Regions from separate parts of the Serratia sp. NPDC087055 genome, predicted to be linked through region 2. Evidence: riboswitches for the same ligand, from Rfam matches in the RefSeq annotation. Region 2 holds a riboswitch; the other holds the start of a gene.

Region 1 (3,845 bases), on a different contig from region 2:
AAGATAAAACCAACAATGGATATCCTAACTTTCATCCGTAGCCAATTAGTATACTGCTTAGGGAGCTCCTTAATAAAGCGGATCTGGTTATTATCCATCCCCCGAGTGTGGAATGAATTCTCTTTGAAATATAATGCTTTAATGAAGAAAGCATCACGCATAAAAGAGAAGAAAACACCACCACTCTGATAAATGAGAACTTCCGCAGGTCTTGCTCCAAATTTTTCAACAAATAAAGAACATAGGGTAACAAATCTTCTCTTGTTCAATTTGTCGTAAATTGCGTAGGTGGCGTATGTTATCATTCCACAAATCAATAAGATTCCAGAAATTTGAATTCGATAGGTAATGATAAAATCAATTGCCGAAAGTTTCATACAATTGCTCCCCACCTAATTCTCCAAGAGCACTGCCTGCGGTACTTCCTGCATATCCCAAACTTGCACCAGCAATCACCGTACAAGCGAGTCCTCCGATACCAGTAGAACCGATTCCAATAGCAACACAAAGAGGAATAGCAAAACCGCCAGCGAAAAGACCTCCACCAGTACCACCAGCAAAGCTACCTACCTCAGTGTACTTTTTCCTTGTACACTGATCTTCACGACCAACAGAACAAGCCTCATGTATTTCGTTCAAAGAGTGAAGGGCACTAAAGCCAATTCCGACATAACCAACATATCTCATGGCCTCAACATATTTAGCCGCCCGATCTATGTGCGTAGCATAGCCATCAATGTCACCGATCCCCGTTTCATTCCATTTATGAGTGATGGAACTTGTGGATAGGCCAAGGGCATTTTTTATCTTCGTGTATTCGCCAAACTTCATTGCTTTATTCAAGAAGCCAACCTTAAGTACGGTTTCAAGTTCCTTGAACAACTGGGCGCGCCTCACATAGAACTGCTCACCAATCAACGCACCGCGGGTTAAGTAGGTGTTTTTGTAGGTGGTTTGGATCTCATGGAGGATCTTTCCGATATTTTCAAAATACTTTCCAACGGGTTCAGCAGCAAGGCCAATCCCTTTATCAGCAATATTGGTGAAGTTGGCTATTGTGGCGTAATGCTGATGCAGGAAGTTAGCTTCCTTGTGCGTCAGTGGTTCCAGTGCCGCGTCAATACGAGCTTTAGCGTCTTGCATGTGGGCGATCTGTTCGTCGTCCTGTTTTTCAGGATCAACTACCAGCATAATGGAACCCGCTTTGTATTCTTTCCCTGCGCCGTTCAGCGTTGTGAACAGTTCTTTAACACCTGCGGGCGGATGCTCAGTGAACAGAAGGCGCTGCCAGCCTTCTGTTGTGCCGCCACAAGGGATAACGGCAAAACCTGCATCGATCCCAGCTTTCTTCTTTGCTGTTTGTGCATGTTGTTCAGGCTCTGTTGTGTTCAGAGGCATCAGTGTGGCTGGCAAAGGTGTCGCAGCCGTTAAACCTGTATTTCTGAATGCTGGGGATACTTTGTTTGCATAGCGTGGGTAAGCGTTAGAGGGCAGGATTTTTGCCTTGCAGGGGCATGAACTAACGCTATCCAGCGAGCCGGCTACGCGTTTATTGTCGGAGCCCGTGGTATAAAAAGAGATACCCCCAATGATCTTATAGGTCTTACCATCCTTGCCACAGGTGACGGGATCGCCTTCCTTTGCTTGTGGTTTGTTGAAAGCAATACCATGAGCAGAACCCACGGTTATTTTTCCTCCGCATGTGGTTCTATCCCCCTGACAAAGCACGATACCTTCTCTCATAATTCCCTCTATTTGTTACGTAAAACTCCTTTTCGGCATTGTACAAAAAACACCCGCATGATCAATAAGTATCAAACCAGTAGGGGACAAAATGAGGGACAACGCGAAGAAGCGTAACCGAGAAGGGAAGCTTGCATCAGTGAGCCACTTTCCTTAATCTGGCAAAAATTAAAGACAAACAACCAACATGACTCGGGGTGCCTCTAGGGGCTGAGATTTTACCCGTATTACCTGATCTGGATTATGCCAGCGTAGGGAAGTCTCGGTGCCCCAACCGGTACCCGCCTTCTTGAACGCCGGTTGGGAGGAATATGTTCGCTCGACCTGATGCTTTACCCGGCGCCCGTGCCGCGGCCTGTTTGACCCAATTTAAGCACCAACCCCCATTGATTCACTGCCTGACCAACGAAGTGGTGCAGGAGCTGACGGCTAACGTGTTGCTGGCGCTCGGCGCTTCCCCTGCGATGGTGGTGGAACCGACAGAGGCAGCGCAGTTCAGCCTGCTGGCGAATGCTTTGCTGATTAACATCGGTACTCTCAATGCCTCACGTGCCGAATCCATGCTGGCGGCGGTGGAGGCCGCCAATACGGCGGGAACGCCATGGACGCTGGATCCGGTGGCGGTTGGTGGGTTGGTGTACCGCACTGCCTTTGCCCATTGCCTGTTAGGTAAAAAACCCGCGGCGATCCGCGGTAATGCTTCCGAAATCATGGCGCTGAGCGGTCTGCAGACCAGTGGGCGCGGCGTAGACAGCACGGACGATTCGCTGGCGGCTTTACCCGCCGCGCGTGAGCTGGCACGGAGCAGTGGCGCTGTCGTGGCGGTAACCGGGGTCGTGGATTATGTCACCGACGGCCAGCGTGAGTGGGCCGTCGCAGGGGGGGACGCACTGATGACGCGGGTCGTGGGAACCGGCTGTGCCTTATCGGCCGTAGTGGCGGCATTTTGCAGCCTGCCGGGCGATCGGCTGGACAACGTCGCGACTGCCTGCCGGGTGATGTCGCTGTGTGGTGAACGTGCCACGCGCGATGCCGCAGGGCCGGGCAGTTTCACCCCTGCGTTCCTCGACGCGTTGTATCAACTGCGGCCGGAGGATCTGCAATGAAACGAATTAACACATTGACCATCGCGGGTACCGATCCGAGCGGCGGTGCAGGTATCCAGGCTGACCTGAAAGCCTTCTCTGCGCTGGGTGCCTACGGGGCCTCCGTTATTACGGCACTGGTGGCGCAAAATACCCGCGGGGTGCAGTCGGTTTACAATATTGACCCTGCTTTTGTCGCCGCTCAGCTTGATTCCGTGTTCAGCGATGTGCGTATCGACAGCACCAAAATCGGTATGCTGGCTAACACTGACATTGTGCAGGCGGTGGCGGAGCGTTTGCGTCATTACCAACCGGCATTTGTGGTGCTGGATACCGTGATGTTGGCGAAAAGTGGTGATCCCCTGTTGGCGCCAGAGGCCGTGGACTCTATTCGTCGCGAACTGTTGCCGTTGGTGTCGATTATTACGCCGAACCTGCCGGAAGCTGCGGCTTTGCTGGAATGTGCGCCGGCGGAGAATGAACGGCAAATGCGTGAGCAAGGCCAGGCGCTGCTGGCAATGGGCTGTCGGGCGGTGCTGATGAAGGGCGGTCATCTGAGTGAAAGTGAGAGCCCGGACTGGTTGTTTAGCGATGGGCAGGAACTGCGTTTCACTGCGCCACGTGTGGCGACCCGTCATACGCACGGTACCGGTTGTACACTTTCCGCCGCGTTAGCCGCATTGCGCCCGCGCCATGATGATTGGGCCAGCACGGTGGCGTCGGCCAAAGATTATCTACAAAAAGCGTTGCAGCAAGCCGACACCCTGGAAGTGGGGCAGGGTATCGGACCGGTGCATCATTTTCACGCCTGGTGGTGAGTCAACTTTTTGCCGTCACTGTGGTCTGACTAGATTCAGGCCCGGTTTTGGCCGGGTGCGGACGAATTTTATTAAAGGAGAAGGCCATGACAGGACAAAACGCACTTCGCGGTGCCATCTTCGGCGTGTTACTCAGCTTCAGCGTGGGCAGCGTTGCCCAACAAATTGTCACTACCTCCGATGTGATCCAGCAGCCGGG
Region 2 (3,845 bases):
CGTCGGGAATGGTGAGGATGTCGGAGAACAGAATGGCAGCATCCAGTGGAAAACGGCGCAGTGGCTGCAGCGTAACCTCACAGGCCAGTTCCGCATTCTTGCACAGCGACATGAAATCACCGGCCTGAGCACGGGTGGCCTTGTACTCCGGCAAATAACGACCGGCCTGACGCATCATCCATACAGGGGTCACATCCACCGGCTGACGTAGCAGTGCGCGCAGGTAACGATCGTTCTTCAACTCATTCATTATGGGGCTCCCTTATTCATCTGCCGGTATTGTAGCGATTTATTGCTCACGGCATAAGGCTACGGTGTCCTCTATCAGACGGCGCGCCACGGTACCGGGCGGTGGCAACAGTGGCAACTGATCGTAGCGGTACCAGCCGGCATTCAACAGTTCTTTGGGGTCGTGACGGAGCTCACCCCGGTGGTAATCGGCCATAAAGGCCATCATCAGCGAATGCGGGAACGGCCAGGGTTGCGAAGTGACATAACGCAGGTTTTTGATTTCAATATTACTTTCCTCCATGACCTCACGGGCTGCCGCCTGCTCGAGCGTTTCGCCAACCTCAACAAAGCCCGCCAGTACGGTATGAATACCACCGCGATGCCGCACGTGTTGTGCCAACAAGATCTCATCATCGCGCCGAATGGCAACAATCACGCAAGGGGCTATCTGCGGGTAGTAACGCTCCCGGCAATGGTTGCACAGGCAGGCGCTTTCGGTACGGCTGAGGTGCATCTCATGGCCGCAGTAACCGCAGTAACGATGAGAACGGTAAAAATCGGCCAGTTGCACGCCGCGCCCTGCGAGTTGAAACAACCCGCGATCGAGTTCAAGCAGTTGGCGTACCGAGCCCATTTCCTGCGGCATTGCATGCCGTACCAACCAGACCGGCAGCCCTTCCCATTCGCCAATAGCGCGTGCCATTCGCCCTTGCAGGGAGAATGATGCCGCAGAACCGCACGGCAGTTCACCGTTCGGTAACCAAAGTTTGCTTTCATGGCTGACGATCCACCAGCCATTTTCATTACCTGTTAATGCAAGTTCCATATCGTTGTTGCACAACCTCAGCTTCACTGGCACTCTACAAATCGGCCTTGTTACATTTTAATAACTTACTGTTACGTTTTATTACTTACGGAGTCAAACATGCTCAACCGTTTGGAAAGCCTGACTCAGCGCGTTGGTGGTAGTAATGAATTAGTTGATCAATGGCTTCAGGCTCGCAAGCAATTGCTGGTCGCCTATTGCACCCTCGTGGGCATCAAACCGAATAAAGAAAAGCATACGCCGCTGAATGAAAAAGCGCTGGAGAACTTTTGCCATAATCTGGTGGATTATCTCTCTGCCGGTCATTTCCATATCTATGACAGAATTATCAAACAAGTGGAAGGCGCATCCAGTCCCAAAATGTCTCTGGCAGTTAACATCTACCCCAAGCTCTGGGCCAATACAGAGCAGATCATGGCCTTCCACGATCGCTATACCGAAGTAGATATTGATCAGGATGTGTGTCTGGAATTCCATCAGGCGTTGTCAAATATCGGTGAAACGCTGGCAGCACGTTTTACCCTGGAAGATAAGTTGATCCAATTGGCAGCTGAAGCCTGGCAACAAGCCCTGACGGACGCCTCCTTGGATCAGACCCGTTAAAATTTTGTAGTGTTTTTTATTATCCCTCCTATACTGGGGGGCATCTTGTCGGAGTGCCTAGCGCCTGATTTGTTCATCAAATTGGCCAGGCTGAGACCGTTAATTCGGGATCCGCGGAACCTGATCGGGTTAATACCCGCGAAGGGAACAAGAGTAATCTATCGCCATAGGCAGGTGCCCCAATTTGGGACAATCCCGTCCTGCTGGCCAGCATCATTACTCCCTCCGAGCTCCAGACAAGCAACTTTCCCAACCCAACACACTGGTAGGAACTTGCTATGTCTAACGTTAAGAAACCTCGTGCCCGTAAAGAGCAACGCGAAGAAGCCCAGCAGTTTATTGAGACTCTTCAGGGCGTTGCATTTCCCAACTCACGCCGTATTTATTTGCAGGGCTCACGTAGCGACCTGCAGGTACCGATGCGTGAAATTCAACTTAGCCCGACGCTGATTGGTGGCGACAAAGATAACCCACAGTACGAACAGAACGAGGCTATCCCGGTGTATGACACCGCCGGCCCTTACGGCGATCCGCTGTCAGAACTCAACGTGCATAGCGGCCTGACAAAGCTGCGCGCGGAATGGATCGCCGAACGTGGCGATACCGAAACCCTCAACAACGTGAGTTCAGGGTTTACCCAGCAGCGTTTGGCGGATGAGGGTCTGGATCACCTGCGTTTTGAACATCTCCCGCAGCCACGCAAGGCGCAACCCGGCAAATGCGTCACCCAGTTGCACTACGCACGTGCTGGCACCGTCACACCAGAAATGGAATTTATCGCCATCCGCGAAAATATGGGCCGTGAACGTATCCGCGGCGAAGTATTACGCCACCAGCACCCGGGGCAAAGCTGGGGCGCCAACCTGCCGGAAAACATCACACCGGAATTTGTCCGGCAAGAGGTCGCTGCAGGTCGTGCCATCATCCCTGCCAATATTAACCACCCTGAATCCGAACCGATGATCATCGGCCGCAACTTCCTGGTGAAGGTCAACGCCAATATCGGGAATTCAGCCGTAACTTCTTCGATCGAGGAAGAAGTCGAGAAACTGGTGTGGTCCACCCGCTGGGGTGCGGACACCGTGATGGATTTATCCACCGGTCGATATATCCACGAAACGCGCGAATGGATCTTACGTAATAGTCCGGTACCGATCGGCACAGTGCCTATTTACCAGGCTTTGGAGAAGGTCAACGGGGTCGCGGAAAACCTGACCTGGGAAATGTTCCGCGATACGCTGCTGGAACAAGCGGAACAAGGCGTCGACTACTTCACCATCCATGCGGGTGTACTGCTGCGCTACGTCCCCATGACCGCGAAACGCCTGACCGGTATTGTCTCCCGTGGTGGTTCGATCATGGCCAAGTGGTGCCTGTCCCATCATCAGGAAAACTTCCTGTATCAGCACTTCCGCGAAATCTGTGAAATCTGCGCCGCCTATGACGTCTCACTGTCACTCGGTGACGGGCTACGCCCAGGCTCAATTCAGGATGCCAACGACGAGGCTCAGTTCGCCGAACTGCACACCTTGGGTGAACTGACCAAAATTGCCTGGGAATATGACGTGCAGGTAATGATCGAAGGCCCAGGCCACGTGCCGATGCAGATGATCCGCCGCAACATGACCGAAGAGTTGGAGCACTGCCACGAAGCGCCGTTCTACACCCTCGGTCCGCTGACCACCGACATCGCACCAGGTTATGACCATTTCACCTCCGGTATCGGGGCCGCCATGATTGGCTGGTTCGGCTGCGCCATGCTCTGCTATGTCACGCCGAAGGAACACCTCGGCCTGCCGAACAAAGAAGACGTCAAACAGGGCCTGATCACCTATAAGATTGCTGCCCACGCGGCGGATCTGGCCAAAGGCCACCCCGGCGCACAGATCCGCGATAACGCCATGTCAAAAGCACGCTTCGAATTCCGCTGGGAAGATCAATTCAATCTCGCACTCGATCCGGCCACCGCACGTGCTTATCACGATGAAACGCTGCCGCAGGAATCCGGCAAAATTGCCCATTTCTGTTCCATGTGCGGGCCGAAATTCTGCTCGATGAAAATCTCGCAGGAAGTTCGCGACTATGCCGCAGCCCAGGAAGCCGCCAAACCGGTAGAGGTGCAGGTAATCGGGATGGAAAAAATGTCAGCCGAGTTCCGATCACGCGGCAGCGAGCTCTACCACAG

The links. A riboswitch is a leader RNA that binds a small molecule or an ion and turns the genes downstream of it on or off. The one in region 2 is predicted to bind thiamine pyrophosphate.
Region 1: another riboswitch for thiamine pyrophosphate. It lies ahead of thiM (hydroxyethylthiazole kinase); the one in region 2 lies ahead of thiC (phosphomethylpyrimidine synthase ThiC).

What each region holds. Positions count from the first base shown of each region.
Region 1 covers NZ_JBJDOG010000005.1:205,787-209,631, forward strand. Annotated here, with positions in the region: gene ACI2J2_RS20515 (hypothetical protein) at 1-377, opposite strand, end outside; gene ACI2J2_RS20520 (PAAR domain-containing protein) at 358-1,743, opposite strand; TPP riboswitch at 1,927-2,018, shown strand; gene thiM (hydroxyethylthiazole kinase) at 2,055-2,849, shown strand; gene thiD (bifunctional hydroxymethylpyrimidine kinase/phosphomethylpyrimidine kinase) at 2,846-3,646, shown strand; gene ACI2J2_RS20535 (inhibitor of vertebrate lysozyme family protein) at 3,733-3,845, shown strand, end outside.
Region 2 covers NZ_JBJDOG010000010.1:16,913-20,757, reverse strand. Annotated here, with positions in the region: gene hemE (uroporphyrinogen decarboxylase) at 1-250, opposite strand, end outside; gene nudC (NAD(+) diphosphatase) at 290-1,057, opposite strand; gene rsd (sigma D regulator) at 1,157-1,660, shown strand; TPP riboswitch at 1,700-1,824, shown strand; gene thiC (phosphomethylpyrimidine synthase ThiC) at 1,939-3,845, shown strand, end outside.